2 regions of the Bacillus sp. FSL R5-0422 genome follow, and region 2 is predicted to be linked to the other one. Evidence: a T-box and tRNA genes for the amino acid it is inferred to sense, from the RefSeq annotation. Region 2 holds a T-box; the other holds one or more tRNA genes.

Region 1 (15,658 bases), 1.7 Mb from region 2:
GCACCATGGTGCTCGGCATAACGTTTCATCAGTTTCTTTGTGTTTATAACCGCTTCAATATCAAGTCCTCTAAAGGGCTCATCCATGATCACCAATTGACTATCAAGCATAAAGGCGGCAATCAGCTGTGTCTTTTTTTTCATACCATGTGAATAGGTTTCAATCGGTCTTGATAAAGCTGAGTCCATATCAAACAGTTCAATTAGTTGATTTCTTCTATGAATTGTTTTACATTCATACATAGAAGAAACAAAATCTAAATATTCAGCACCAGTCAATGCTTCAGGGAGCAGCAGATCATCTGGAACATAGGCTACTTGTTTTTTAAAGGATGGTTCGTCATTGGTGACGTCCTGCAAAAAAATCGTTCCTTCTGTATGCTTGATGATGCCGAGTATACAGTTAATCATCGTTGTTTTACCAGAACCATTCGGTCCAGCGACAGCAACGATTTGATGAGGGTCGATCTTTAAATGAAAATCTTTGACAGCAGTCACGTTATTTTTATACGTCTTGGTTAATTTCTCGATCGTAAACATATAACCTCCAAGTGTCTGCATATTCTTTAAAAACAGATCAGGCTAAACCGCCCGCCACAGACGGTTTAGCCCTGGTGTCATTTCATAGAAGTAAAAAGATGAATCCTAAGTATAGCTACTTACATTCAATTTGGACTTTTAAGCCACTTTCCCACTGAACGGCTCCTGTAAAGCTACCCTTGCCGTTAGCTATACACCAAACTGCTGCTCCTAGAACAACTGTTGCTCCCAATCCAAGAAGGACAGCAACAAATACTAAGAACCAAGCTTGGTCCATAATAGCAGGTTCCATAGTGGAATAGTCAACTTGCGGCGCTGCATAAGTCATACTTTTCACCTCCCAGCTTATGATGATCGTATCATAGGCTCTACTCTCCAAACATCAACAGAAGATCCCATTTTTGACCGAACGTACTTTCGGATAAAATGTGACTTTTTATTCAATTCTTCACTTTTAAGTGTAGAAACCCTAACTTATTATCTAGATTTTCCCACCCCTTAAGAACCACCAAACCCATATAATGGCAATAAAACCTTCATTTTTTGAAATAGTCCTTATTTATCAATCCCTTTATATATTCTTTCTTTTTTGTGAAATAGAAAGAATTCCCCCGATATATCAGATAAAAAAGTCCTGATTATATGTCGTTAACACACTATTTATGAAATATTTACTGATAATTCCGACAAAAGAGTGAGTCTATTTTCCTTCTTCTCTTGTCACTTAAAATATGTATATACAAGAAAGTCCGTTGGGAAAAAAGCCCTTCCTTTTCTTAAGTCACATTCAACATATGATTCGCTTCTTACTATGAAAAAGCAATACAACATAAACATTCCATGATTTCACTAGCTGGCAATGATTAATTACTTTCAAAAAACGGATCCGTATTCTCTAATGAAACCATCCCTCTTTTTCATCCAGCATGTCCCCACCTTTCCTTATTAAATAAAACAGCCTATCAACTTTATTTATTATTTTTTCAGATTTATCTAAAAAATGATTGACCAAGCATGAAACAAGATTTATAGTCTTATTAAATATTTCTTATCAAAGTAGTTGGTTTTATCTAACAAAAGGAGGATACACACATGTCAGAAGAACGTCCATTCCGTTTAGAAACAAAAGCCATTCACGCAGGTCAGGAGCTTGATTCAGCTACCTATTCAAGAGCCGTGCCTATTTATCAAACAAGCTCTTTCGGTTTTAGAGATAGTGAGCATGCGGCGAATTTATTCGGACTGCAGGAACCCGGAAATATTTATTCTCGCATTATGAACCCTACAAATGACGTCTTTGAAAAACGGATCGCCGAGCTTGAGGGCGGCATTGGTGCACTTGCTGTCTCTTCTGGACAAGCAGCGACCACTTATTCTATTTTAAACATTGCAGGAGCTGGCGACGAAATTGTCTCATCCAGCAGCCTTTATGGAGGCACGTACAATTTATTTGCTCATACACTCAAAAAACTCGGCATTACAGTGAAATTTGTTGATTCATCCAATTTAGAAGAACTCGAAGCAGCCATTACAGACAAAACGAAGGCAGTGTATGCAGAAAGCATTGGGAATCCTAAAGGCGATATTCTACATATTGAAGCCATCTCAACCATTGCACACAAGCACCATATCCCGCTTATTGTGGATAATACACTTGCAAGTCCTTATTTATTAAGACCGATTGAGTTTGGTGCAGACATTGTTGTCCATTCCGCTACGAAATTCATTGGCGGTCATGGTACATCAATTGGCGGTGTCATTGTCGATAGCGGCAAGTTTCCTTGGGCTGACAGTGATAAGTTCAAGGGGCTGACTGAACCAGATCCAAGTTATCACGGTCTGACGTATACCGAAGCAATTGGAGAAGCGGCTTATATCACAAAAGCACGTGTGCAGCTCTTACGGGATTTAGGAGCAGCCTTATCACCTTTTAACTCATTTTTACTTTTGCAAGGCCTAGAAACTCTGCATCTGCGCCTGGAGAGACATAGTGAAAATGCGTTAAAAACAGCGCAATTCTTACAAGATCATCCTCTTGTAGATTGGGTATGCTATCCAGGTCTTGAAAGCCATGAATCTTATGAGCTTGCTCAAACCTATTTGCCAAAAGGACAAGGCGCTATTCTCACATTTGGTATTAAAGGTGGACGAGAAGCAGGTAAAAAACTCATTGATTCCGTTAAGTTATTTTCACACCTTGCAAATGTGGGCGATTCTAAATCACTCATTATTCATCCTGCCAGCACAACGCATCAGCAATTAAGTGAAGCAGAACAAATAGCGACAGGCGTCACACCAGAGCTTATTCGTTTATCTGTTGGAACAGAAGCGATTGAAGACATTATCGCAGACCTTGAACAAGCAATCACAAAAAGTCAGGCTGAATAAAATAGAAAAAGCACACTGTGGTGTGCTTTTTTACGTGTTATTAATCGTTAATTAGTCGAACGTCTTGGAAAGGATAAAACACAAATGATGTCGTTCCTTGAATATCACTCTTTGTAAAAAGACCTAAGCCATTGCGACTGTCCATTGAGTTTTGACGATTGTCACCCATGACAAAATATTTGCCTTTTGGTACGGTAAGAGGACCAAAATCAGGTGTCAACAAGATGCCATCTGCTGCTGCTTTCTTTTTGTTTGACGCTAAGTAAGGCTCAGCTACTTTTTGACCATTGACATACAGTTGGTCATTTTTCATTTCAATTTTATCACCAGGTAAACCGATTAATCGTTTAACATAATGAGTGCTGCGGTCTTCCCCATCAAGAACAATGATCTGTCCCCGCTTATAATCACCGAAGTAATCAACTGTTTTATTCACAAAAACCCGTTCTGTATTATGCAATGTTGGTTGCATAGAAGTCCCTTTTACAATGTACGGTGCGAATAAAAAGTTACGAATGATAAAAACAGCGATGAATGCGATTAAAATCGCTTTAAGCCAGCCCCATACTTCTGACTTCTTTTTTTGTGTTTTTGTATTTGTTGTCATAAGCTCCTCCTGAAATCCCCTAGGACGAAATGAGTTTCTGCCAGCTTTACGCCAGCATTTACTCTTGTATTGTATCACCATAAATATAAACATATTTTGCCAACAAATCAAGCGATGAGAGAGAAAAAGGCAAGCACCCTTCTGTGCTTGCCCAAAACTCAGTTACTTAGCAGAAGAATCCTCTTCTTTATCTTTTGATTTACCATAGAAATAATCAGATGGATTCACTGGCTTAAAGTCAGATAGCTTATGGAATCGAAGAAGATCCCTATAAAGCACTTTATCTGAAAGGCTTAACTGATTATCGACACGGGCTTTAATCGCCTCTGTCTTTTTATTTTGTTTCACAACTTTACCTGTTTTTGTATCGTAGACAGTGTTATCTACAAGTGTATATTTTGGTGTCACATAGTTTCCGTTACGGAATGCAACAGTTTGATCATGCTTCTTAGAGAATAGATCTGTTCCAAAATTCACATACTCATTTGAATCAATACCTTGTAAGTGAAGAAGCGTAGGCATCACATCTACTTCACCACCATACGTATGGTTCACGCCGCCCTGTTTGCCAGGAATACGAATCATGAGTGGTACACGCTGGTTTTGTGCATTTTGATAAGGTGTAATTTCTTTCCCTTGAATCTCGCTCATTGCACGGTTATGGTTTTCAGAAATACCATTATGGTCACCATATAATAAAATGACAGAGTCTTTATACATACCTGACTTTTTCAAGTCTTTAAAGAATTGCTCTAATGATTCATCTAGATATCTTGCTGTTTGGAAGTAGTTATCTACTGTTTTGTCACCAGTTGTTGCCTTAGCAATCGTCGCATCTTTTTCATCTAAATTAAATGGATAGTGATTAGTTAATGTCATTAAATGTGCATAAAATGGTTTTTTCATTGATTCTAGCATCGGAATTGATTCTTTGAAGAATGGTTTATCCTTCAGACCCATATTCACAAGATTTTCTTCATCCATGTTGTAATAGGAAGCATCAAAGAATTGATCATATCCCATATGCTTATAAATCGTGTCACGGTTCCAGAAAGATTTATAGTCGCCGTGAAGCACTGCGCTCGTATAGCCTGCTTTTTGATCTAGGATGGCAGGGAGTGATTGGTAAGTATTTTCACCTTTTGTCACAAACGCTGCTCCCTCTGGCAAGCCGAACATACTATTATCCATCATCAGCTCAGCATCAGCTGTCTTTCCTTGACCTGTCTGATGGAAGAAGTTATCGAAATACGTAAAGTCCTCTTTCCCATGAGCCAGCTTGTTTAAAAACGGTGTCACTTCTTCTCCATTTAGTTTGTAGTCAATTAAGAAAGACTGGAAGCTTTCTAAATGGATTTTAATAATGTTCTTCCCTTTAGCTTTACCGAAGTACTCTGCGTTTGGTTTCGCATAGTGAGAAGCTGTATAGTTGACAACATCCGTTAAATCTTCACTGCTCGCATTTGCTACCTGTGTTGCATTTTGTGCAGATTGTACTCCGTCATAAATCGTATAATTATAAACACCTAAATATTTGACAACATACTTATGATCAAATGTTCTTGTTAATAATTCTGGACGATCCTTTTCAGCTAAATGAAGGTTTACAAAGAATAGTCCTACACCTGCAGCCACAATTAACAGTGCAAATGTCTTTTTCATTTGGAATTTCTTCACTTCTGGTCTCCAGATCACAATCGCAATCAAGATAATAATATCAAGGAAGTACAAAAGGTCATGTGGCTTAATACTAGATAACACACCGCCAGTCATGCCTCCTCCAAGATTGCCTGCTTGCTTCATTGTGGAGAAAGTCAAAAAGTCATCAAAGAAACGGTAGTACGCTACATTCGCATATAAAAGTGCGGTCATAATAAAGTCAATCACAATTAAAACAATGGCAGATTTACGACCCTTCAAAAAGAGAGCCAGTCCCAAAAACACAATGGCTGAACTAAATGGATTTAATAAAAGAAGACCCTCTTGAAAAGAACCTTTCACTCCTAAATTAAAGTCCATTTTGTAGGCTGCATACGATTTCGCCCAAAATAAAAGGACAGCCAATACAAAAAAGCTATATTTGTTCGCAAATATTTTTTTCATAAAACCTCTTCTTTCTTATTATCGTTCTAATATAAATGAAATCATAAAAAATTTACATTGATATTGCAAATGTAAATCTTCTTCACCAAGCATTCCGATGCTCTGTTTCCGCCGGATATGTGTGCTCCTTTAATATAACGTATGAGAAGCATCATAGGTTTCAAAAAAAATACGAGTAAATAAAAGGAAAAATATCCATTTACATTTGATTTACATACACTCTGCAATTCAATGAATGAAGAAGGATTTGTAAATCACTCAGTACTACTTTACTTTTTTCATCCATTCGTGTCAAAGTAATTATAAAGAAAAGGAAGAATCACCTAGGTCTTTCGACTCTTTATCCTAATTTTATACAAAATTCGATACATATCTTATTCGTGTTTATTGTGACTCAACCTCAAGGCCATCCATGTATTTTCTCTTCTCTGACAATCTAAAAAAGTTTTAAGCAGAAAAAGCTTGATTTCTCCTCCTCATATGCGGTGTGATAAAGATATAGATTTTCAACAAATCAGGCTGGAGGACATTTACATGAAACATAACAAACAAATAAATGCATTTGAAGAACGATTTTCAGAAGAAATAGACCACATCATTGCTGTCACAGGACCTTCAGGAGTAGGTGCAGGAAAAGCCGGACAGGAAGCCCTTTGGACCGCTTCTATTCCACTAATTGCATGGAAAGATAAAAACCTCATCACAACCGAAAACATAAGGCTATGTTGGTTAACAGATGAAGAGGGGTTAAGGGAAAAGCAGGCACAATTACATAAAGAATCAATTGTGACACTTCAGGTCCGAAAAGGTGAAGGTGAGTTCATGCTAGTATCACTTATCGATACAAATACACAGGATAAAGAGCTACAAGAGATTCTAGAAGAAGCCCAAAAACCTGTCTTTTATCATGATGACCTGCTAGGCACCTTTGAATTAGTGAAAGGACTAGACTTGTTTGAAACAACAATCCAATGGAGCAATGAAGAGTGCCTTCTCTATTTCAACCTCGAAGAAGACGAAAAAATAAACGACTCTCTTCGAACCGCTAGACAGCTCATGGAAGAGCAGAGCACATGGGATGCTTCTATTAAATCATTTGCAGCAAATCAACTGATTGAACTAGCTAAAGACTGGCAGTCACAAGATGACTCCGCCGAAACACAAGAAGAGCTTACGCTGGATCACTTTATAAGCCGCATCTCACTCGAAAGCTTGCATGCCTACCCAGATGGAGAGTTTGAGGTCTACTGTCACGACGGTGATTTATTTTGGGGACATGTCATCATTGTCTCAGGTAATATCAATGGCACCTTTCATGACGCTCACATTGCAGGCTAAAGATTGGAGGGGTAAGTAATGGAGATCAAAGCTTTTCATGAATTAAAACAAATAGGAAAAACACCCGTCATGGCTAAGATTGGTGGCTTTCGTCCTGATCCAACAGCACACAGCTGGTTTGCCGGTCATTTCTTCATCCACCCTGCTCAAGGCTGGCCCATAGATGAAGATGGTGCCATGATTCCGATCTTACAAATTCATTTACCTGAAGTGCCAGGAGGATTAAACGGATTCAATGAATGTAAATTGATTCAAATCTTTCTCAATCAGAAAGCACTTCCGATAGATATCACCAAAAACGGCGAAGGCTGGAAACTCATTGAATATTCAACTATGGATGGATTAGAAGTAGTTGAGACTCCCGAAGAAGTGAGAGGATTAAAACCCTTTCAAATTCAATGGAAGAAAAGTGAGCAAGAAGACCACCCTTGCTGGGAAGAAGCGTGGTCATACGTCGATTTATCAGAAGTAAATGAAAGTGATGCAGCGACAGAACACTTCTTTGATCAATACACCAATTATTCATTCACAAAAATTGGTGGGTATGGCGCATATATTCAATCCCCACCCCATCATCAACCAGGCGAATTCATGCTACAAATCGCCTCAGAAGAAAAACCTCGGTTTATGATTGGTGATAACGGCACGATGTATTTCTATTACGACAAAGACACAAAAGAATGGTTTATGCATTGGGATTGTTTTTAAAGTTTGATTGAATGAAACCTTCCCTCCTTCTAAGCGTAGGAAATAATATGGAAGGAGGAACTAACATGGGATTCATTTTTGATATCTTCTCACTAGCTGTGTATATTCCTTTTCTACAGGTAGATGAAGAGGATATTTCTCGAAACGCAAGCGAGCTCAAAAGGTATAGCTGGTTTCATGCATTATTAAATAATCCAGCTTACAGACAACTTATCATTTATCATCAAGATGTCAGACACGTCATTGGCAGATGTAACACGAATAAACTCCATCGCAAGCGATACAACTTAAAATGCGAACGCAAATTGCTAAAAGCATTACATCGTGCTATGTAAGAGCCGCACTATCCTGTGTGGCTCTTTTCATATATTCTTTTGAAGAAAACATTTGACGCCTGGACAACTCTCCCCGTATATTATGTATAAATCCATCTTTTTCATATAAAAGGGGGCTTCACATGCGCTTGTTTAAGTACTGGAAAAAAAAGCAACAAACACAGCAGATCACCTCTGAGAAACAGGAAGACAGCATCCCAATTAACTTCTCCGCACTTCCCTTTGGCACAGACACCGTAGATGATTTTTTGTTCAACTTAGACCTCACCTCAAAGCTCACAGATCCCTATAAAGAAATAGACCCGAACAAATGAACCTATCCTCATCCAATCCTGGATGATTTTTTTATACTCATGAAAGGTGTGACCTATGAAAACATATTATATCGTTAGACACTGCCAAGCCAATGGACAATCCGAGGATGCGTCTTTAACACTACAAGGCATCGCACAATCTCACGCACTAGCACAGTTCTTTTCCAGCATCCATCTCAATCAGATCATCTCAAGTCCCTATAAGCGAGCGATCCAAACATCTGAGCCTCTTGCTCATGCAAAACAACTCGAAGTGAAAATTGATCAACGCCTAGCTGAACGTGTGCTAAGCAGCAAACCAATGGACGATTGGTATGAGAAATTAAAGCGCAGTTTTACGGATTTACATTTGACTTATGAGGGCGGAGAATCAAGCCTTGAAGCCATGAATCGCATTGTAGAAGTACTCTACGAACAAATAAATTCAGAAAAAGATCATACGCTATTTGTCACACATGGCAATATCATGAGCTTGCTTCTTAAACACGCCGATCCCACGATTGGATTCAAAGAGTGGGAGAAACTAAGCAATCCAGATGTCTATGTCCTGACATATTTCAAACCAGATCATGTAGAAATAGAGCGAATATGGCATAAAGAAACGGCAGAATGAACTCTGCCGTTTCCTCATCTATTGTTGATAATAAAAAGCTTCTACCCACTCATACGGCTTCTGACGCTCCGCACACCATTTCATGAAGCCACTTGTCTCCGTTTGCTGAAATTCCATCCAGTCCGATAAAAGCTGACCATAATAGGCTACTTGTTTTTCAACATTAGTGCGAATTATCTTATCTTCAATCAGCATCATGACATCTTCAATACCTTGAATTCGCTCTTGGTCATTCTCATAGGTGCTTAAATAAAGATCTTCATGTATATGATGATACGAATACCATAAAGCAGATAAATAGGTTTCGCAAATTTGAAAAATGACACGCTGCTCCTTGCTGCCTCCAAGCTCTAGTGCTTTCAATAAATAGGGTAGCCCTTCTCCCTGATGCACAAACAAGCCTTGCCAGCGATACGGTCTCGCATCAAACGGATCAACCTTCTCCCACTCTTGCAGAACAGGCTGAATCACCCCCATTATCAATGGATACACAAGCACATGATGGCCATCGTCACACCGTTCAATTTTCTCAAATAGCCAAGCAACAAATGAACGCCGTGCTGCAAATTCATTCTCATTCATCTCTTCAACAAATAACTGGAGAACCTTTAACGCATCTTTACGCAGACCCTGTTCTTTCTTCACACAGTACTGTCTAAAAAGCGGATAATCATGTGATCTCTCGTCTTCAATGAGGGTCTGTAAAATCGTCTTCATTTGCAAGTTAACAACTCCGCCTTTTTAACATTCTATTACTCATTTATAATTGAATCATAAATCTGATGTCTTAACGCTGATTCATCCAATCTAAATAACGTTTTTGAATCACTTTTTTGATTTTTTCGTAGTTCTCCCAACTATCTTTAACATCATATACATCTTCGGCTTCTGGAAATGTCTCCTCGTAGTCATCTAAATACAACCCATTTTCAAAATCGAAATAATCTTGGGCAAATTCATTTCCTTCATCATTCAGCATATCATTTGAAAACACTCCATCACAGTCCATATAAATTTGAGTCCCTGTCACTTCTCGTGATTTGAATTTTTGAATCTCAACCTCAATGTCTTCTTCAAATTCTTCACTGAACAAATCATTATCAATAATCCAACCCAAAAACATGCCTGTATGTACGAAGGCTTGATCAATAGATAAGTCCTTTGGAAAATCCCCATCATAATGATATTTTGCTTTATCATAAACGATCACTTCAAACAACATTTCCAGCCCCCTTCAAATCTCTCTATTTCAAAAATAACTTTAGGTCTAGATAAAGTCAATTTCTTTTAGTCTCTAATTTAAGCGTGATAAGAATGGTATAAACACCTAATTGTTCCTTCTCTTTTTGAAGGCCCTTGGCATTCTCAAACCCATTCTTTTCTGTGTTCATGAATGAATTTTATGTCTTTTTGATAATGTTCAAGGTGCCCCTCATCAATCATTTTTTGAAAAGCAATATCCCCGTCACTCGCTTTTCGTTTCATGTACTGACATAACCCTTTTAAACGCAGCAGCACCATCTCCACATAATCTTCTGCTATTTCCTCACCATAAGCTTCAAAAAACAGTTTGACTCTATACTTTATATGGCCTGCATGTTCTAATGCGTGATAATGAACGATCTCCCCCGCTTCAGTGCGAAAAAATCTACTGAGAGGCACACATGTATAAAGGGTATAAGCGATATCCCAAAGTCTTGGACCCGGAGCAGCTACATCAAAATCAATGATCCCCACTGGCTTTTTATCTTTGAAAATAATGTTGTACATCGCAAAATCATTATGGCACACAACCTCTATGTTGTTAGGCGTATTGTCCATTCGTTTCCAATCGTCTGAAATGGGAAAATCACAAATAGCATCATGATACCGTCTAAGCATTCTTGCTATTTCTTTTAAAGCGTTGTGAGAGCACATGTATTCTTCTAAGGGATCATGACCGGCTACACCTTCAATGAAGGACAAGATCTCTCGGCCTTTTTCATCAACCCCTAAAAACTTTGGAGCATAGGAGAAATTCTTTTTTTCTAAATGTTTCAGCAGCTTTCGTATATTAATATTGTCTGACTTTACTTCTCGACGAACCGTCTCTCCCGAACGATAAACGTTCGAGACATTTCCACCTGTCAATAACTCCTCATGATCATTTTGTTTTTTCATAAATTCTCCCCTCAAACTGGGTCACAATGATGATGTCAGCTAAAGATGTGTATGTACCCACAAATATTCATTTAGTTATTCAAAGAAAGTGCACTGTTTGATGTAAATGTGCTACACCGTTTTGTTTCCTTCCATGGTTAAATGTATCTTATCAAATGTTGCAAATCATCTAAAGATTAATCTGCTAAAGAAGTACATACTCATTATTTTCTAATAGGTTTCTATTTTTTATTTAAATAACTCTTTTAAACCACAAAAAAACGCTTCACCACGAGGGTGGAACGTTAGGTTGACGGTAAAAACCGATTATGAAACTTTTAATAGATACTGGTGGCTGGGGTCAAACCGGCACTCCGCGATCAATTATTCCAAAAGGCACGGTATCCCCTTTTAAAGTAAAGCACCTCTTAATAAAATAAGAATTAAAGTTCTTCTTGATATATGTCTAATTTTATCGGCTTTAAACTCAAAGGTATTGTAAATTCATGAATACTTTCAATATGATTAAAAAAATGATCTATATCGTCATAATCCATTGACCATTCTTCTACCACCTTTAACTTTTTTAACTTGCTTGTTGGTTTAAATAAAAATTCACAGTGCAGTTGTTCCATGTGTGAATAATCATCTTCTTCATAAACTGTAAACTGACGTACCAAGTCAAAATGAAATAGTTCCTCTCCTGTAAAATCATAGACACCACACTGAAATAAAATTTCTTTATCTTCTTCGCCCTCAACAGTCTCCTTTGAAAAAGCTTTAAATGTTTCCCAAACCTTTTTTATATCATCGATATCTTCACCAATGCTATCTTTAAGATAACTTTCAGAATTTTTAACCGTAATCATTACAACACCACCTATGTATAATTTATACAATCCTTCTTCTATTATCCTGCCTCTTTAGTTTAATCATAAGGTAACCATCATTAAAGTAAAAGTTAATTTCCTTTGAACACGATTTGAAGAAATTTTTTCGTGTGAAAAATCAGCTAAAAAACAAATAAAAAAACGCCCTCCTACAATTTGTAGAAAGACGTTTGAAACGTAGATATTCCTTTATTCTTCTGTACTTGACCATCATAAAGAATATCTAAAAGTAGATACCGGTGGCCGGGGTCGAACCGGCACTCCGTGAGGAACACGATTTTGAGTCGTGCGCGTCTGCCAATTCCGCCACACCGGCATGATCATTAAAGAGCGCAACTTATAATTAAAAACATGGTGCCGAGGGCCGGACTTGAACCGGCACGGTAGTCACCTACCGCAGGATTTTAAGTCCTGTGTGTCTGCCAATTCCACCACCCCGGCAGTCTTTTCAAAAAGGCGACACCCGGATTTGAACCGGGGATAAAGGTTTTGCAGACCTCTGCCTTACCACTTGGCTATGCCGCCATTATTGGAGCGGAAGACGGGATTCGAACCCGCGACCCCCACCTTGGCAAGGTGGTGTTCTACCACTGAACTACTTCCGCAAATTAACTGGGCTAGCTGGATTCGAACCAACGCATGACGGAGTCAAAGTCCGTTGCCTTACCGCTTGGCTATAGCCCAATAATAAAATGGGGCGATTGATGGGAATCGAACCCACGAGTGCCAGAGCCACAATCTGGTGCGTTAACCACTTCGCCACAACCGCCATAGATGTTATGAATCATATTAAGAAAATTGGCAGGGGCAGTAGGAATCGAACCCACACCGGAGGTTTTGGAGACCTCTGTTCTACCTTTAAACTATGCCCCTATGAAAAAATGGTGGAGGGGGGCGGATTCGAACCGCCGAACCCGGAGGGAGCGGATTTACAGTCCGCCGCGTTTAGCCACTTCGCTACCCCTCCACATTTGAAAAACAGTGCCGGCAAGAGGACTTGAACCCCCAACCTACTGATTACAAGTCAGTTGCTCTACCAATTGAGCTACACCGGCAAATAGTGGTGGCTCGGGACGGAATCGAACCGCCGACACACGGATTTTCAGTCCGTTGCTCTACCAACTGAGCTACCGAGCCATGTATTCTTTTTAAAAATGGCGGTCCGGACGGGACTCGAACCCGCGACCTCCTGCGTGACAGGCAGGCATTCTAACCAACTGAACTACCGGACCATTTTGGTTGTATAAAATAATTTGGTTGCGGGGGCAGGATTTGAACCTGCGACCTTCGGGTTATGAGCCCGACGAGCTACCGAACTGCTCCACCCCGCGATGATATAAAAGATATGGTGGAGGATGACGGGCTCGAACCGCCGACCCTCTGCTTGTAAGGCAGATGCTCTCCCAGCTGAGCTAATCCTCCAAATAAAAACACTGGTGTATATTCTGTAAAATGGTGACCCGTACGGGATTCGAACCCGTGTTACCGCCGTGAAAGGGCGGTGTCTTAACCGCTTGACCAACGGGCCCTCTATTATGTAAATTGTGGCGGAGAGCAAGGGATTCGAACCCTTGAGACGGGGTTACCGCCTACACGATTTCCAATCGTGCTCCTTCGGCCACTCGGACAGCTCTCCAAATTGGCTCCGCAGGTAGGATTCGAACCTACGACCGATCGGTTAACAGCCGATAGCTCTACCACTGAGCTACTGCGGAATGAAGAAAGCCTGGCGATGTCCTACTCTCACAGGGGGAGACCCCCAACTACCATCGGCGCTGAAGAGCTTAACTTCCGTGTTCGGTATGGGAACGGGTGTGACCTCTTCGCCATCATCACCAGACAATTTAGTGACAAAAGATATTATACTATGTATTGAAAATAAATCAAGAGATATTTAAAAAATGTTCTCTCAAAACTAGATAACAATGTTCAAACTTCACAATAGAATATAGGTTAAGTCCTCGATCTATTAGTATCTGTCAGCTCCACGTGTCACCACGCTTCCACCTCAGACCTATCAACCTGATCATCTTTCAGGGATCTTACTTCCTTGCGGAATGGGAAATCTCATCTTGAGGGGGGCTTCATGCTTAGATGCTTTCAGCACTTATCCCGTCCGCACATAGCTACCCAGCGATGCCCTTGGCAGAACAACTGGTACACCAGCGGTGCGTCCATCCCGGTCCTCTCGTACTAAGGACAGCTCCTCTCAAATTTCCTGCGCCCGCGACGGATAGGGACCGAACTGTCTCACGACGTTCTGAACCCAGCTCGCGTACCGCTTTAATGGGCGAACAGCCCAACCCTTGGGACCGACTACAGCCCCAGGATGCGATGAGCCGACATCGAGGTGCCAAACCTCCCCGTCGATGTGGACTCTTGGGGGAGATAAGCCTGTTATCCCCGGGGTAGCTTTTATCCGTTGAGCGATGGCCCTTCCATGCGGAACCACCGGATCACTAAGCCCGACTTTCGTCCCTGCTCGACTTGTAGGTCTCGCAGTCAAGCTCCCTTGTGCCTTTACACTCTGCGAATGATTTCCAACCATTCTGAGGGAACCTTTGGGCGCCTCCGTTACATTTTAGGAGGCGACCGCCCCAGTCAAACTGCCCACCTGACACTGTCTCCCTGCCCGATAAGGGCAGCGGGTTAGAAGGTCAATACAGCCAGGGTAGTATCCCACCGATGCCTCCACCGAAGCTAGCGCTCCGGTTTCCAAGGCTCCTACCTATCCTGTACAAGCTGTACCAACATTCAATATCAGGCTGCAGTAAAGCTCCACGGGGTCTTTCCGTCCTGTCGCGGGTAACCTGCATCTTCACAGGTACTATAATTTCACCGAGTCTCTCGTTGAGACAGTGCCCAGATCGTTGCGCCTTTCGTGCGGGTCGGAACTTACCCGACAAGGAATTTCGCTACCTTAGGACCGTTATAGTTACGGCCGCCGTTTACTGGGGCTTCAATTCGCACCTTCGCTTACGCTAAGCGCTCCTCTTAACCTTCCAGCACCGGGCAGGCGTCAGCCCCTATACTTCGCCTTACGGCTTCGCAGAGACCTGTGTTTTTGCTAAACAGTCGCCTGGGCCTATTCACTGCGGCTTCTCGGGGCTTTAACACCCTAAGAAGCACCCCTTCTCCCGAAGTTACGGGGTCATTTTGCCGAGTTCCTTAACGAGAGTTCTCTCGATCACCTTAGGATTCTCTCCTCGCCTACCTGTGTCGGTTTGCGGTACGGGCACCTCTCACCTCGCTAGAGGCTTTTCTTGGCAGTGTGGAATCAGGAACTTCGCTACTAAATTTCGCTCGCCATCACAGCTCAGCCTTCACGGGAAACGGATTTGCCTATTTCCCAGCCTAACTGCTTGGACGCGGATATCCAATACCGCGCTTACCCTATCCTCCTGCGTCCCCCCATTGCTCAAATGGTGAGGAGGTGGTACAGGAATATCAACCTGTTGTCCATCGCCTACGCCTTTCGGCCTCGGCTTAGGTCCCGACTAACCCTGAGCGGACGAGCCTTCCTCAGGAAACCTTAGGCATTCGGTGGACGGGATTCTCACCCGTCTTTCGCTACTCATACCGGCATTCTCACTTCTAAGCGCTCCACCAGTCCTTCCGGTCTGACTTCACAGCACTTAGAACGCTCTCCTACCACTGTTCGTTAGAACAGTCCGCAGCTTCGGT
Region 2 (15,658 bases):
GCTTCTATCGTATTTGGAATCGTCGTGGTGACAGCTGTTAAGGACAGAGGCATCACGGAACGGAAATCTCTTGCAGCAGCTTGTATTAAAGCAGGACTCGTGGCAGCTGTTGGGCTAGCATTAGTCTACATTTCACTTGCTTATGTGGGTGCTTCAAGCCCCGATGCGACGGGAATGGTTGGAGCAAATGAAGGAGGCAAACTGCTTTCACTTTCTGCCAACTTTTTATTCGGTTCTGCTGGTAACATTGTTCTTGGCGCAGCCATTTTATTCGCTTGTTTAACGACTAGTGTTGGACTTATTTCATCTTGTGGAGAATATTTTTCAAAGCTCTTCCCTAGCCTGTCTTATCGCACAGTCGTTCTGATCGTTTCTTTATTTAGTACACTGGTTGCAAACCTTGGACTGGCACAAATTATCTCTCTATCTGTTCCAGTTCTTGTGACGATCTATCCACTAGCTATTGTTATTATTTTATTGTCATTCCTTGATCGCTGGATTAATGGCAGAAGAATCATTTATATCGTTTCTCTCATATTTACTGGTTTCTTTGCCATCATTGATGGATTATTAGCTGCCGAAGTGAATCTAGGCGGATTGCCTGGCATCTTGAAATCAATTGTTCCGTTTTACGATTTAGGCATTGGCTGGATCATACCAGCTATTATCGGTGCTATAGTTGGTTTACTTATTTCCATGTTTACCAGCCCGCCCAAGCAGCTTGCCTCATAATCATTGCAAGCCAAAACATCCCCTTCTCCATTGGAGGGGGATGTTTTTTTATTGTTCTCCATATACTAAAATAGAAAAATTCATGACTTTTGTACGAAAACACATGTTGACATCAGGCGTACATCCTTTATAATTAGTGATTGTTAATGATGAACGGTTACCTAGCAACTAATTAACAGAATATTTCAACATAATAATGGAGGCTTTAAATGCAATGAAGGCAACTTTGTCGACGAAAGATACGGTTATCATAGGTTTTATGCTGTTTGCTCTATTCTTCGGCGCCGGTAATATGATTTATCCACCAGAGCTTGGGCAATATGCTGGGCAAAATGTGTGGAAAGCAATGGGCGGATTTTTATTAACAGGTGTCGGTTTACCTCTTCTAGGGATTATTGCAATCGCTCTGACAGGTCGAGATGCGAAAGGATTAGCTGATAAAGCTCACCCAGCTTTTGGAACAGCGTTTACCGTCATTTTATATTTATCTATTGGGCCACTTTTCGCTATTCCTCGTACAGGAACGGTTTCATATGAAATTGGTGCATTACCCTTTTTAGCAGGTGTACCAGCTTGGCTCTCACTTCTTTTATTCACACTTGTCTTTTTTGGTATTACGTATTATCTTGCTCTAAATCCAACGAAGATTGTAGACCGTGTAGGAAAAGTGTTAACACCGATTAAATTTACGATTATTTTTATCATTATTGTCAAAGCCATTTTAACGCCGATGGGCGTCATTGGCACACCTGATGTAACCTATAGCAACGGATCATTTTTTAAAGGATTTTTAGAGGGCTATAAAACCATGGATGCTCTTGCTTCTATAGTGTTTGGGGTTGTTGTCATCAACGCCATTAAAGGACGCGGTGTGACAAGTAAAAAGGCACTGACATCTGCTTGTATCAAAGCGGGTCTGATTGCAGCTTGCGGATTAACATTTGTTTATCTATCTCTTGCTTATTTAGGCGCTTCAAGTACACATGCCATTGGTTTTGTTGGAGATGGTAGTAAAATCTTGGCTCAGTCTTCTCAATTCTTATTTGGCAGCTTAGGAAATATTGTGTTGGGTGCTGCGATTACGGTTGCTTGTTTAACGACAAGTATCGGTCTCGTTACATCATGCGGAGAGTATTTCTCGAATTTATTACCTAAACTTTCTTATAAAATGGTCGTTACACTCGTGACATTATTCAGTTTTATCATTTCAAATTTTGGACTTGCTCATATTATTGCTTTCTCTGTCCCAGTTTTAACTGCCATTTACCCATTAGCGATTGTCATCATTGTTTTGTCGTTAGCAGATAGATGGATTGGTCAAAGAAGACCTGTTTACGTCCTTACTTTGATTTTAACAGGCTGCGTCAGTTTGTTTGACGGCTTAGTAGCAGCGAAACTCCCGATTGGACCAGTGGAGGATCTCTTCCAAACGATATTACCTTTATATGACCTTGGTATTGGATGGGTTGTTCCTGCTATTTTCGGAGTGGTCATTGGGTTCATTCTTTCTCTCATCACTTCTTCTGCTTCCCAAAAGCGGGAGAAACAAGCATCTTAACAGAAAAAAGCTGAAGTCCTGTAAATGGACTTCAGCTTTTTTATTGATGCTGATACTCTTTTTCTTGCTGAGCTAATAGCTTTTGTACAGCGCCTGGTGATGCTTTTTCAACAGCTGCTGCTGCTATATCAAATGATCCGTTGTAATCATAAGCGTAAAATCTTCGTTCCGCCTCTTTTAATTGTTCTGAAAGAATATGGTTTTGACTTCTAAAGCGATTGCCATATTGAATGATTCGTTCAATTTGATCCACTTTACTAAGCATTTCTTCTGTCTCATCCACAACATTCCTGACTGTGTCAGAGGCTTCTTTTAATTGTTGATTTACTGCTGTCATGTTGAGTGGCAGGTTTTCTAGCTGCTCGTGCACTTGATGAATCATCTCCTGTGCTTTTTCAGCCCGCTCTTTCATCTCAGCAGGTACACCTGGAATATTGCTTTTATGTAGCTGACGTACTGTATCTGTCAACATCGTTTTAAGCTCAGCCAGTGTTTCCCTCGCTTGTAATTCTTCTTTTCTTAATGATTGGAGATGACCTTTAAATGTGTCATGCAATGCTTTTGCATCTTCGATAAAGGTCTCCAGCTGATTGATTTCATCCATTAGTAATGAATATGCCACGTGATCACGATCAAGCTTCTCACGGATTTGTTTCATCAGCTTTTCAATTTCTTCTAAACGTTTTTCGAAGGCTTTCTGTTGATCGAGCTCTCCTGCTGTCAGCTTGTAGCTTTCTTTTACAAGAGCCGTTTCTGCCTTTGTTTGTGTGTGATCTTGCTCAAGCTTTTCGAATGCTTCTGTGAGCTCAGGCATTCTGCTTTTGATTTCCTGACCTGCCTCTACTTCCGCCTCCAGCTGATCATACAGCGTCTCAATCGCATCATCGATCATTTGCAGAATGCTTGATGCCTCTTCTAAATTGAGTTCATCAATGAGCAATTTTTCCGCTCTCGCAAGCTGTTTGTTTAAAGTCTCCAGCTCTTTCGTGATCTGGATGTGCTCCAGCTTGTAGCCTTTTTCCGACATTTCTTGATATCCGTCTTTCAGCTTCGTCAGCTGACCTGGTACGGTTTGTTTGCAGTCTGCAATAAGCTTTGGTACATCATTGATATATAGTTGAAGCTGGTCGAGTCTGCGGTCTTGCTCAAGCAATATCTTTCTTGCTTTCATGTAGTTTCCGTTTTCTGTTTCTTCCTCGTACTGCTTAATCCCTTCCCAGGCCTCATCTAAGTCCTGCTCCATTTTGTCATAAAGGGTGCCATATAAATGGCTGTACGCAAGCAGATTTTTTCGAACCGTTTGGTATTGCTCTTTGACCTTTTCAATGTCCTTGCGATTTTGCTCCTCGCTTGTGACAAGGTCTGCAATTTCTTTTAAAATGTCTTCGATGTTCGAATCAGCAGCACTCAGCAAGTCCTCAATATGAGTTAGAACCTGCTTGGCTTTGGAGAATCGATATTTATCAGAATACTCTTCTGCGTCATATAATAGCTCCTCTACCTTTGGAAGATGGGCTGTGACGATATCGTCCCACTCTGCACGCCACCTTTCAAAAAATTGCTCTGTTTCTCCGGTCATTTTTAAGTGTTTGATTTTTGAAATTTCTTCTACAATTGATCTGTTTAAAATTTCAATTTTCCATGCTTCCAATCGGTCAATCTCTTTATATATATTTTTTCTGAGGAAATAACCGACTGAAAACAAAGCAAGCAAAATGACAATTAAACCGATGATAAACTCCATAATGAGCCCCCTTGTTGTGATCTAAGTGATGTCAGGGTAAAAGTGTCCCGAGTAGACCTGAGAACCCTTTCGTGTCCGCTTTGCATTTGTCTTTTTATAAACAGGATCGTATGTTTTCCAATACCATCCATTCACGGTTTTATGTATGTTTTTCAAGAAAGTATTTGAGCGCTTTCTATCATTTGATCACACGTATTCATGTGACCTGCTTTTATGTATGCGGAAGCTGTCGTTTTCATTGTTATTATGATACCATGTAACCAGCATTTTTGGTCATGATTTTTCATTATTTTCACTGATAAACATGACGTTTTTCAAAATATCGACAAGAGGTGACGACATGCTGAAGCAAGATGCACATCTACATACACCGTTTTGCCCGCACGGCACGCCTGATTCTTTTCATTCTTATATTGAAAAAGCCATCAAAAAGGGATTTGATTCCATAACCTTTACTGAGCATGCCCCTCTGCCTCCATCGTTCCATGATCCAACACCAGCGCAGGATAGTGCCATGAAGCTTCAAGAACTTGAATCGTATATAACGAAATTGGATCAGCTGAAACAGGAATACAAAGGACAATTAATAGTAAAAACTGGGCTTGAGGTTGACTATATCAAAGAGTATGAAGAGGAAACAAGTGCCTTTTTAGACTGCTATGGTCCAGAACTAGACGATAGCATTTTGTCTGTTCACTTTCTTCCTGCTGGCGATGATTATATTTGCCTTGATTTTGACGAGCATGCCTTCCAGCAGCTAATAAGCCTCTATGGCAGCATCGAACAGGTCTATCAAAACTACTATGACCAAATTCATTCTTCTATTCTATCATCTTTAGGTCGATATAAGCCAAATAGAATCGGTCATATCACCCTAGTGCAGAAATTCAAACAGCTTTTCCCATTTGAGATGACACCTGCACTTTGTCAAAAGGTTACCCTTTGTCTTGAAGAAACGGCAAAAAAAGGCATGTCCTTAGATTTTAATACATCAGGTCTTCGTAAAACATATGCCAGAAGTATCTATTTAGATCAATGGATGATTGATCTTGCAAAACAGAAAAAAATTCCGCTTATATTTGGGTCTGATGCCCATCAAGCGGAAGATCTCGGATATGCTTATGATCAATTCGAAGACATTATGAGTTTTAAATGAGAATCTAACGCCTGCTTTTTTGGTTCTAGTAAATGATGAAGAGAGCGGCTCAGTTCCTTAAAATATGTTTGATAGAAATAAGGCTCATTTGGATTTAAGTAAAGCACCTCCATTAAATATTGCGGCTGTAAATAGGGCATCATAAGTAGTGATTTCAGCTGAATCATAAAAGATGCGATGGAGAGCTGCTCACAAATCACATGGGTGCTTTTTCCTTTTTCAATGATGAGCTGAAACAAATATTTTTCTTTCGTTAAATAGGTCGACATAATTTCTCTAATGAGCGTCGAATCAATCGTCACCTCTCGATAAACGAAACGGGTTAATTGACGGTGCTTGTGCTGATAAGATAAAATATCAAAAACCACATGTAATAAGCATTCTTTTGCATGACGAGTTTCCATGTGATGGATATGTGATTCAATCATGTGAATATAGCCTTCATAAAATTCGGATACGAGCTGCTCAAGCAGCCCTCCTTTTCCTTGAAAGTAATAAGAAATGTGGGCAACGTTGACATTTGCTTCCTTCGCAATCTCACGGACAGAGGTTCCAGAAAATCCTTTTTGGTTAAAAAGTCTGATGGCAGCTTCAATAATACGATCTTTTGTTTGCACGGTTGTTGATGTTTTCATCCGCTCACCCCTCTTCATGAGTACATACTTCAAGATGAAGGCGGAAGTTCCTTTTACTATTGCTCGACAAATCCCACATGTGAGATGCAAGTTATGTATTTTTGAGATAGAAAGTAGGAGATTTTCATGTTTCATGTCGAAAAACAGTCTGGCGATCCATCAAAAGACTATCAATTGCTCGTTAAACAGGTCGAAGCCATTACAGATGGTGAGCCAGATCTAATTGCTAACCTAGCAAATGCGGCGGCGCTATTGTATCATTCACTCCCAGAGGTCAATTGGGCAGGATTTTATTTGGCTAAAGGCGATGAGCTTGTGCTCGGACCGTTTAACGGACTGCCTGCATGTGTGCGTATTCCATCTGGGAAAGGCGTTTGCGGTACTGCCTTTGCAACAGGTGAAGTCCAGCGTATCGCTGATGTGCACGCATTCCCTGGACATATCGCATGTGATGCAGCATCACAATCTGAAATTGTCGTTCCGCTCAAAGTAAATGGAGAGATCATTGGGGTTCTCGACATTGACAGTCCTGTGAAAGACCGTTTCAGTGAAGTAGATGAAACCTACTTAATTCAATTGACCGAGGTACTCCAAAAGGCGTTGTCTTCCTCTACAAATGCATAATCTTACAAAAAAGTAGGCGCATTGTCTGCTTTTTTATTTTTCTTCGCAGACGCGAAGCATCGCCATTGCCCCTAAATAGGTTGACTTCTCCTATCCAGCATCATATAATAGAGTTTGTGTGAAATATGGCAGCCTTTTTGTTCGGCTTTTTTGTATCATTTTGTTCCTTCTATAGGAAGGTGCATCTTGTAACTCCCTGCTGCTGGAGCGAGGATGCATGAAAACATAATGACGGAAAAGACAAAGAACAGACGGTTTTTATTTTTCACAAATAAAAACAAATAAGGAGGAGTCACATTATGGCTCGCTATACAGGTCCAAGTTGGAAGATTTCCCGCCGTTTAGGCATTTCATTAAGCGGAACAGGTAAGGAACTTGAAAAACGCCCTTACGCTCCAGGCCCACATGGTCCAGGACAACGCAAAAAACTATCTGAATACGGTTTACAATTACAAGAGAAGCAAAAGCTTCGTCACATGTACGGTGTGAACGAACGTCAATTCCGTACACTATTTGACAAAGCTGATAAACTTCCTGGTAAACAAGGTGAAAACTTCATGATTCTTCTTGAAACTCGCCTTGACAACTTAGTATACCGTCTTGGCCTTGCTCGTACTCGTCGCCAAGCTCGTCAGCTAGTTAACCATGGTCACATCCTTGTTGATGGAAGCCGTGTAGACATCCCATCTTTCTCTGTGAAACCAGGTCAAACGATTGCTCTTCGTGAGAAATCTCAAAACCTTGCAGTTGTGAAAGAATCAGTTGAAGTGAACAGCTTCGTTCCTGAATACCTTACTTTCGATGCTGAAAAGCTTGAAGGAACTTTCACTCGTCTTCCAGAGCGTTCTGAATTAGCGCCTGAAATCAGCGAACAACTAATCGTTGAGTTCTACTCTCGTTAATTTCATGACTCTCAAAAGAGAGATCAAAAAAACCCTAGATCCCTTGATTATTCAAGGTGGTCTAGGGTTTTTTGTTTACATTCTTTCTTCAAATACGGCCCCTCCAAATCACCGTATACAAATATAGGGAAATATTGATACAATGATGATGGATGACATATCCAATCGGATGGTCTTCTATAGTACTTAGATGGAGGAGTTCCATGTATAGTATCACAATCATTATATTCTTACTCTTAGCGGTAGCTGCTATCGCCTATTCACTTTTAAGAAAAAAACAAATCATAGATGAACCGCCAAATAGATTTGCTGCAAGTCTGTTTATCTTCCTGCTCTTTTTTTCTCTCTGCTTTGTGATTGCGGTTCCAAGTGTATTGCTATACATCACTGTTTTAGGCGTGAATTTTCTTTTTGGAGAAACCATCGCGTATGATTCGTTTTTTTCTTTGATCTCTTTCTCTTTGTTCGTGAGTGTTATCGTTGTCTTTTGGTCACCTGTCCTTCTATTCATAGGAAAAGGACTGGCTTATCTCCTTAAACTTCCTGTATGGCTCACTTATGCTTTGGAATGGGTGAGTTCTTGGATCGTTTTTCATCTCTCTATCAAGTATGTCCTTTACTTAAACTTTATGAATGTATCGATAGGGGATTACGGCGTATTGATTTTATCATTCTTTGTCAGTTTTTTATTTATTGAGATTGATCTCGTTTACTCACGTAAGAAACAACGAAAACAATCGCTTAATACGCAAAAAAGCTCCTAGATATCTTTCTAGGAGCTTTCAAACGTTCATTCTTGACTTGTCCATTTTGCAATGAGCTGCTCTGTTGTCATAACAGTCGCAAATTCATCATGCAGGGTTGCAAGTGAGAGCCGGTGGATCGTTTCTGGGTCAAAATATGTACCGGTTTGATCTGTTAGCCCAAAGGCTGCTGTTGCGTCCGAAATCAGATACGTATCAAAGCCAAGATTTCCGCTCATTCTTGTGGTTGTGGATACACAATGCGGTGTTGTGAGCCCTACGATCACGACCGTGTCCATATGGCTTGATCTTAGTTGTTCTTCCAAGTTCGTACCAATGAAGCTGCTATTCACTTTCTTTTGGATCACCGTTTCTTCCTCTAACGGTCTGGCAATATCTTTGAACAGATGTCCTTCATTTGCCGGATGAAACAAAGAGTCTGGATTGTCGGCTGTATGCTGAATATGAATGACTTTCCAGCCTTTCTCTCTCCAAAACCTCAATAACTGGCTGATATTATTCTCTGCCTCTAAATTATTTCGTTCGCCCCACTTTTCATGCTCGAACGCCTTCTGTACATCAACAATGATCAAAGCCTTTTGACTCGTTTGCACAAACGCTCACCTCCGAAGATTCTTATACACTACATGTAGTGTAAGGAATGGTGATTCTTTTGTACACGCTTTTACTGCTTTTTCATCAAAAAGACGAACCACACACTAGCGATGATGTAATAGATACCGAGAATCGATGTACAATTAGACAGCACCTCACCTATTTGAACTGATTTGACGAACTTCATCCAAATGAAATAGATGATGAGAAATGAGCATGGAAAATAGAGATAGTATCCGAAGAAATATTGCTTGAGTCTGTGTGTCAACCTGTTGCCTCCTTAACCAATTAGTAGCTGCCATATAGCGATGACATCAAAAAAGACAGCACAAGTCGCTGTCTTTTTCATTTTTAATTCGTATTCTGTCCTCCACCGTTTAGTCCTTCTTTAATATACCCTTTCACTTGGCTTGAGGTTAATAGACCGATATGGCCAACGCCATGGATCAGAACGTTTCTTGCGCCAATTAAACGAGAGAGGCTGTTGACGACGATAAGATCAGCTGAGCTGTAGACAGATGTGTAAAGAATTTTTTGATTTGGATCTGTGCCTGGTAATGCTCTGCTTGAAACGAGTCCGTTTGCTCCACCAATTGTGACAACGTTTTCAATTTTATCGCCGCCATCTAGATTCTTAATATAGTATAATGTGTTCGCTCCGCCCATACTATGAGCCACAATATCTACTTTTTTGGCACCCGTTTTGTCTAGCACATCTTTGACGAATCTAGATAAACGAGGACCATTGTTGCGGTTATTCCCTGTTTTGTCTATGAAATCGATAGCAAATAATTGGTTTCGATCCCAGCCTTGTCCAACCAAATAACTTTTAATCGAAGCAAAGTTATAAGACGCTCCTCCAATACCATGTACCATCACCACTGGATTATGCTCAGCCGCCTTCACCTCTTTAGGCTGGATAAAAGCCATTGAACCAATCACCAATGCAAATGCAACGAGAATCTGTAAACTCCTTTTCATCAATAACGACACTTTCATTCCCCCTTATTCATCTTATTCGACTCTATTTTATACAAGAAAAATATGTCAGAAAAGTGAACAAGGTAATGTTTATGAGATGATTTTACAGAAATATAAATAATCATAAAGCACCTTGGACTTTTTTAAATTAAAACAAAAAGACTACGAGACTTTCTTTCATATATAATATGTTAGACAAAAGGAGGTTCTATCAGATGTTATTTACTCAAGCACCTGCAACACCTTATTATGCCGTGATTTTCACATCAAAACGAACAAATGTCGAGCAGAAGGAATACGCTGCGGCTGCTCAAAAAATGGAAGAATTAGCGAAAGAACTAGACGGCTTTCTTGGAATAGAAAGTGTAAGAGATGAACATGGCGTTGGAATCACTGTTTCTTACTGGAATTCATTAGTAGCTATCAAAGAATGGAAAGCACATACAGCACATCAGCGTGTTCAAAAAAAGGGAAAAAGGATTGGTATGAAGCCTATACAACCCGAATTTGTAAGGTAGAACATGCTTATACAAAAGAAGATTCACTTCTTGAACAAGAAGCAGACAAATGAGAGAAAACCGCTCTGTAAAAGCTTGATTCCTACTTCTAAATAAAAAAGAAAAGCACCTCAATGTATACGAACATTTGAGGTGCTTTTCATGATGCTTACTGTTTCATAAGAATTTATTTATACGTCACAAGGAAATATTTCTTTTTCCCTCTTCTTAAGACGGTAAATTGGTTTTCAATTCTATCTTCAGCTGAAAGGACGTAGTCTTTATCGGTTTGTCTCTCTCCGTTGATGGAAACTGCGCCATTCGTGATGTCTTCACGTGCTTGGCGTTTTGATGGTGACAGCTTTGATTCCACAAGAAGATCAACAAGTGTTAATTCTTCTGTGCTGCTTTTCTCCATTGATGGTACATCTTTAAAGCCTACTTTGACTTCTTCGGCTGAAAGAGATTTAATCTCACCTTTGAATAGTGCATTTGAGATGTTGACTGCCTGTTCTAGTGATTCACGGCCATGTACGAGTGTCGTGACTTCCTCTGCTAGACGGCGCTGTGCTTCACGTTTTTCAGGCGCTGTTTGCACTTTTTCTTCGTACGATGCGATCTCTTCTTTCGATAAGAACGTAAAGTATTTTAAGTATTTCACGACGTCACGGTCATCTGTGTTGATCCAGAATTGGTAGAACTCATATGGAGATGTTTTTTCTTTATCTAACCAGATGGCGCCGCCTTCTGTTTTACCAAACTTCGTACCGTCTGCTTTCGTGACAAGCGGCATCGTTAAACCGAATGCTTTTGCCCCTTCTGCTTCAGACTTACGGATCAGCTCAAGTCCAGATGTGATATTTCCCCACTGGTCGCTTCCACCAATTTGCAGCTTACAATTTTCATTTCTGTAAAGGTTTAAGAAGTCTAAAGATTGCAGGATGACGTAGCTGAACTCTGTGTACGAAATGCCTGTTTCAATCCGAGAGCTGACGATATCTTTTGCCAGCATGAAGTTCACGCCAAAGTTTTTTCCAATATCACGAAGGAACGTGATCACATTCATTTGGCTGATCCAGTCGTAGTTATTCACGATAACAGCTGGGTTCTCACCTGCTTCAAAATCAAGAAATTGAGAAAGCTGTCCTTTGATTTTATCTGACCACTGTTCAACAATTTCTGCTGGGTTTAGTGAACGTTCTGCTTTTTTGAAGCTAGGGTCGCCGATTAGTCCAGTTGCCCCGCCAACAAGAGCAATAGGGTGATGGCCTGCTTCCTGGAATCTGCGTAATGTTAAAATTGGCAATAGGTGACCAATGTGTAAGCTGTCCGCTGTCGGGTCAAAGCCGGAGTAAAGCTTGATTTTTTCTTCTGCTAATAATTTAGTTAAACCTTCTTCATCTGTTTGTTGCTGAATTAATCCTCTAAACGATAACTCTTCCATCAATTGACTCATATCTCATTCTCCTTTTTTACAATTCAACATAAAAAACGCCCCTTCGAATGAACGAAGGGACGATATATATCGCGGTACCACCCTGCTTAAAAGACAATACATCACGTCTTTTCACTTACACTGATAACGGACAAATCCGTTCTTTCACTAATCAGGACAGCATGCATGCTCCTTTTCGTAAAAGCGGTTCGTGAGGGTAATTCGAATATCTCTTTGTACTGACTCGCACCAACCGTCAGCTCTCTTGGACAGGGAAAGATGATTCTACTGAATCTCAGTCAAAACCTTTATATATTCAACTAATGTCATTTTAAACATATTTTTGATATCAAGTCAACTGATGAAAAAATTAATCTTCCATTGTCGATAGGTCGCCAGCTGGTAAATTCAGTTCCCACGCCTTTAGCACACGTCTCATAATTTTTCCGCTTCGCGTTTTAGGCAGTTTGTCTTTAAACTCGATTTCTCTCGGTGCCGCATGTGCAGCGAGTCCTTTTTTCACAAACGTACGAATCTCTTCCTTGAGTTCATCTGTCGGCTCATATCCGCTTCTAAGCGCAATGAATGCTTTAATAATTTCCCCGCGGACCGGATCTGGTTTCCCAATGACGCCAGCCTCTGCAATCGCCGGATGTTCAACCAATTTGCTTTCCACCTCAAAAGGACCAACCCGCTCTCCTGATGTCATGATCACATCATCGACACGTCCCTGGAACCAAAAGTATCCGTCTTCGTCCATATAAGCTGAATCTCCTGAAACATACCAATCTCCCGGCATAAAGTAAGATTCATATTTTTCAGGATTGTTCCAGATCGTATGCATCATAGACGGCCAGCCTTTTTTGATGGCGAGGTTGCCCATCCGATATGGCGGAAGTTCATTTCCGGCATTATCCACAATCGCAGCTTCTACGCCTGGAATCGGTTTCCCCATTGAACCTGGTTTAATGTCCATACATGGATAATTGCAAATCAGCTGTGCGCCGGTTTCCGTCATCCACCAAGTGTCATGAATTCGTTTGCCAAATACAGCGTCTCCCCAGCGTATAACTTCTGGATTCAGAGGCTCACCTACACTTAACACATGACGAAGCGAACTGAGATCATATTTTTGAATGAGGTCATCTCCTGCCCCCATTAGCATTCTAAAGGCGGTCGGTGCACTATACCAAACGGTCACACCTAGTGATTCAATCGTTTCATACCACGTATCAGGATTAAATCTGCCGCCCAAAATGACATTCGTCGCCCCATTTAACCACGGTGAAAAAATGCCGTACACTGTGCCTGTTACCCAGCCCGGGTCAGCTGTACACCAGTAGACGTCATCTTCCTTCAGATCAAGCACCCATTTACCGGTCTGATCCTGCTGCACCATTGCACCATGGACATGTAGCACACCTTTTGGCGTACCTGTCGACCCTGACGTGTAATGAAGCAGAAAGCCGTCTTTTTCATCCATCCATTCGATTTCAAGGTCCTTTGCTGCCTCCTCAAACGCCTTTTCATAGTGAATTGTCCGGACGCCATCGACTTCTTCGTTTTCACCGCCGACAATGATGACAGATTCAAGCTTCGGAAGCTCTGCAAATGGAATTCGCTCAAGCAAATCCGGCGTTGTCACAATGACCTTCGCCTCGCTATTTTCTAAACGGTCTTTGACCGCACCTTCCATAAATGCCTCAAATAACGGACCAACGATCGCACCAATTTTAACGGCGCCAAGCAGAAGAAAATAGAGCTCAGGTGATCTAGGCATAAAAATAAATATGCGATCCCCTTTTTGCACATGTGCCTTTTCTCTGAACAGATTGCCCGCTTTATTTGTGTTGATTTTCATGTCTCTGAACGTATACTTTTCATCCCGCTGTGAATCTTTGTAGTGAAGCGCCACCTTGTTCTTGCGAAACGAGTCCGCATGTCTGTCAATCGCTTCATAGGCTGCATTTATGTTTCCTGTTTCATACCATGAGAAGTTTTTTCTTGCTTCTTCCCATGAAAATTCTTTGTATGCCTGCTCATAATCATTTAAATGATAGTCCCCTTTTACTGATGGTAGCGTTTCCACTTTCATCAAACAGTCCCCCTTTGCATACGTTTACAATGACCATTATAGTATAGATGACTTTTTTTCTCAATTTTTAAAAAACTTATTGTGAAACCGTTTTAATTCTTGCAGGTTTTAAGATAAAATAGAGACGACTCACTAGAATTTGAGGCGGTGGATACGTGGAGCATCCTAAAACTTATTATTCAAAAATCATTGAGCGAGAAACAGGTTCCGTCCTTATTGAAGGTCCGGTACCTGCATCAGAGCTTGCGAACTATACGTTTCATGAAGGACTAACGGCATTTCGCACGCCAGAGGAACAGAAACAAGCACTTGTTGAAATAGCAGACCTTCCAGAAGGACGTATTATCATTGCACGAGTGGATGAGCTTGTTGTCGGCTATGTCACGTATTTATATCCTGATCCGCTTGAGCGCTGGTCAGAGGGCAACATGGACAATTTAATCGAGCTTGGCGCGATTGAAGTCGCTCCTCCATTTAGAGGCTGCTCACTTGGCAAGCATTTACTTGATGTGAGCATGATGGATGAGCAAATGGAGAATTATATCGTCATTACAACTGAATATTACTGGCATTGGGATTTAAAGGGGACAAAGAAAAACGTGTGGGAGTACCGCAAGATGATGGAGAAAATGATGAACGCAGGCGGTCTTGTTTGGTTTGCAACAGACGAGCCAGAGATCAGCTCACATCCAGCCAATTGTTTAATGGCCAGAATCGGGAAAAATGTGAGTCCTGATTCGATTGAGCGTTTCGATCGTCTTCGCTTCCATCAGCGCTTTATGTATTAACGTTCAATTCGTTTTTTTGGCAAAGGGGATTGGTAAACAATGATGATTGAACAAATAATGGAGCGTGATGTGATCACGCTGCGAAAAACCGATACGATTGAAGAAGCCATCAAAAAAATGAGTACACATCACATTCGGCATATTCCGATCGTATCTGATCAAGGTTCTGTCATTGGGATGGTGACAGATCGAGATATTAAAAATGCCAGTCCAAGTATATTTGAAACAGAAAAAAGACAGCTCTTTATTCAGCGGCCTGTTGAAGAGATCATGGTATTAGAGACAATTACTGCTCATCCGCTTGATTTCGTTGAAGAGATTTCAAGTGTCTTTTTTGAACATGGAATTGGCTGCCTTCCAGTGGTGAGACGCGGCAAACTTGTAGGCATTATCACAAAGACTGATTTGCTTCGTACGTTTGTCAGACTGACAGGTGCAGATCAGCCTGGGTCGCACTTAGAGGTTGAAGTGGACCAAATGACAGAAGGTCTTGCAGACATCACGGCTATTTTAAAGGAGCAGCATATTCAAATGCTGAGTGTGCTTGTGTATCCGCATGCAAATGAATCTTCTAAAGTACTCGTCTTCCGCCTTCAAACCATGCATGCAGATCATGTGACGAAGCTGATTCGCGCAAAAGGCTATAAGGTGCTGTGGCCTATGGAGCAGACGATCAAATGAAGGAAGCGACCTTTGTTTTTTCACCCTCTTTTCAAACGTACCAGTTTCACCAAGATCATCCCTTCAATCAGCTTCGTGTCTACTTAACATATGACTTACTTCAAAAAATGAAGGCGTTAACAGATGATGAGATCATCGCACCGCGTATGGCGACCCTTGAGGAATTAAAGCTCGTTCATACAGCCGATTATATTCAAGCTGTGCAGCGGGCTAGTGAAGGAAAGCTCTCTACAGCAGAGGGGGAGCGCTACGGTCTTGGCACCGAGGATACACCGATGTTTGCAGGTATGCATGAGGCAGCTTCTCTCCTTGTTGGAGGGACACTCACAGCCGTTGACCAAGTCATGATGGGACACTCGCAGCATGCACTGAATCTTGGCGGTGGACTTCATCACGGGTTTAAAGGGCGGGCATCTGGCTTCTGTATTTATAATGACAGCTCAGTGGCGATTCAATATATTCAAAAAACATA

The links. A T-box is a leader RNA that pairs with one kind of tRNA and senses whether it is charged. The one in region 2 lies ahead of tyrS (tyrosine--tRNA ligase), so its partner is inferred to be a tRNA-Tyr.
Region 1: it has a tRNA-Tyr gene. The T-box ahead of tyrS (tyrosine--tRNA ligase) is inferred to sense a tRNA for this amino acid. The anticodon was not compared.

What each region holds. Positions count from the first base shown of each region.
Region 1 covers NZ_CP152014.1:864,859-880,516, reverse strand. The annotation lists gene MKX52_RS04350 (ABC transporter ATP-binding protein) at 1-539, opposite strand, end outside; gene MKX52_RS04345 (hypothetical protein) at 655-867, opposite strand; gene MKX52_RS04340 (homocysteine synthase) at 1,632-2,927, shown strand; gene lepB (signal peptidase I) at 2,968-3,534, opposite strand; gene MKX52_RS04330 (LTA synthase family protein) at 3,697-5,637, opposite strand; gene MKX52_RS04325 (DUF2262 domain-containing protein) at 6,172-6,975, shown strand; gene MKX52_RS04320 (DUF1963 domain-containing protein) at 6,994-7,683, shown strand; gene MKX52_RS04315 (hypothetical protein) at 7,749-8,018, shown strand; gene MKX52_RS04310 (hypothetical protein) at 8,141-8,332, shown strand; gene MKX52_RS04305 (histidine phosphatase family protein) at 8,388-8,945, shown strand; gene MKX52_RS04300 (hypothetical protein) at 8,964-9,668, opposite strand; gene MKX52_RS04295 (hypothetical protein) at 9,733-10,164, opposite strand; gene MKX52_RS04290 (phosphotransferase) at 10,311-11,105, opposite strand; gene MKX52_RS04285 (hypothetical protein) at 11,528-11,953, opposite strand; tRNA gene MKX52_RS04280 (tRNA-Leu) at 12,209-12,290, opposite strand; tRNA gene MKX52_RS04275 (tRNA-Leu) at 12,327-12,415, opposite strand; tRNA gene MKX52_RS04270 (tRNA-Cys) at 12,429-12,499, opposite strand; tRNA gene MKX52_RS04265 (tRNA-Gly) at 12,505-12,579, opposite strand; tRNA gene MKX52_RS04260 (tRNA-Gln) at 12,587-12,658, opposite strand; tRNA gene MKX52_RS04255 (tRNA-His) at 12,668-12,743, opposite strand; tRNA gene MKX52_RS04250 (tRNA-Trp) at 12,774-12,847, opposite strand; tRNA gene MKX52_RS04245 (tRNA-Tyr) at 12,857-12,941, opposite strand; tRNA gene MKX52_RS04240 (tRNA-Thr) at 12,957-13,029, opposite strand; tRNA gene MKX52_RS04235 (tRNA-Phe) at 13,036-13,111, opposite strand; tRNA gene MKX52_RS04230 (tRNA-Asp) at 13,130-13,206, opposite strand; tRNA gene MKX52_RS04225 (tRNA-Met) at 13,229-13,305, opposite strand; tRNA gene MKX52_RS04220 (tRNA-Val) at 13,321-13,396, opposite strand; tRNA gene MKX52_RS04215 (tRNA-Glu) at 13,428-13,502, opposite strand; tRNA gene MKX52_RS04210 (tRNA-Ser) at 13,520-13,610, opposite strand; tRNA gene MKX52_RS04205 (tRNA-Asn) at 13,615-13,689, opposite strand; rRNA gene rrf (5S ribosomal RNA) at 13,699-13,814, opposite strand; rRNA gene MKX52_RS04195 (23S ribosomal RNA) at 13,924-15,658, opposite strand, start outside.
Region 2 covers NZ_CP152014.1:2,568,649-2,584,306, forward strand. The annotation lists gene brnQ (branched-chain amino acid transport system II carrier protein) at 1-732, shown strand, start outside; gene brnQ (branched-chain amino acid transport system II carrier protein) at 947-2,290, shown strand; gene ezrA (septation ring formation regulator EzrA) at 2,331-4,034, opposite strand; gene hisJ (histidinol-phosphatase HisJ) at 4,375-5,190, shown strand; gene refZ (forespore capture DNA-binding protein RefZ) at 5,160-5,825, opposite strand; gene MKX52_RS13115 (GAF domain-containing protein) at 5,952-6,449, shown strand; gene rpsD (30S ribosomal protein S4) at 6,749-7,351, shown strand; gene MKX52_RS13125 (hypothetical protein) at 7,555-8,115, shown strand; gene MKX52_RS13130 (cysteine hydrolase family protein) at 8,142-8,708, opposite strand; gene MKX52_RS13135 (hypothetical protein) at 8,780-8,977, opposite strand; gene MKX52_RS13140 (triacylglycerol lipase) at 9,061-9,639, opposite strand; partial or broken gene MKX52_RS13145 (antibiotic biosynthesis monooxygenase) at 9,906-10,261, shown strand; gene tyrS (tyrosine--tRNA ligase) at 10,375-11,643, opposite strand; T-box leader at 11,696-11,934, opposite strand; gene acsA (acetate--CoA ligase) at 11,993-13,717, opposite strand; gene MKX52_RS13160 (GNAT family N-acetyltransferase) at 13,873-14,505, shown strand; gene MKX52_RS13165 (CBS and ACT domain-containing protein) at 14,545-15,186, shown strand; gene MKX52_RS13170 (acetoin utilization protein AcuC) at 15,183-15,658, shown strand, end outside.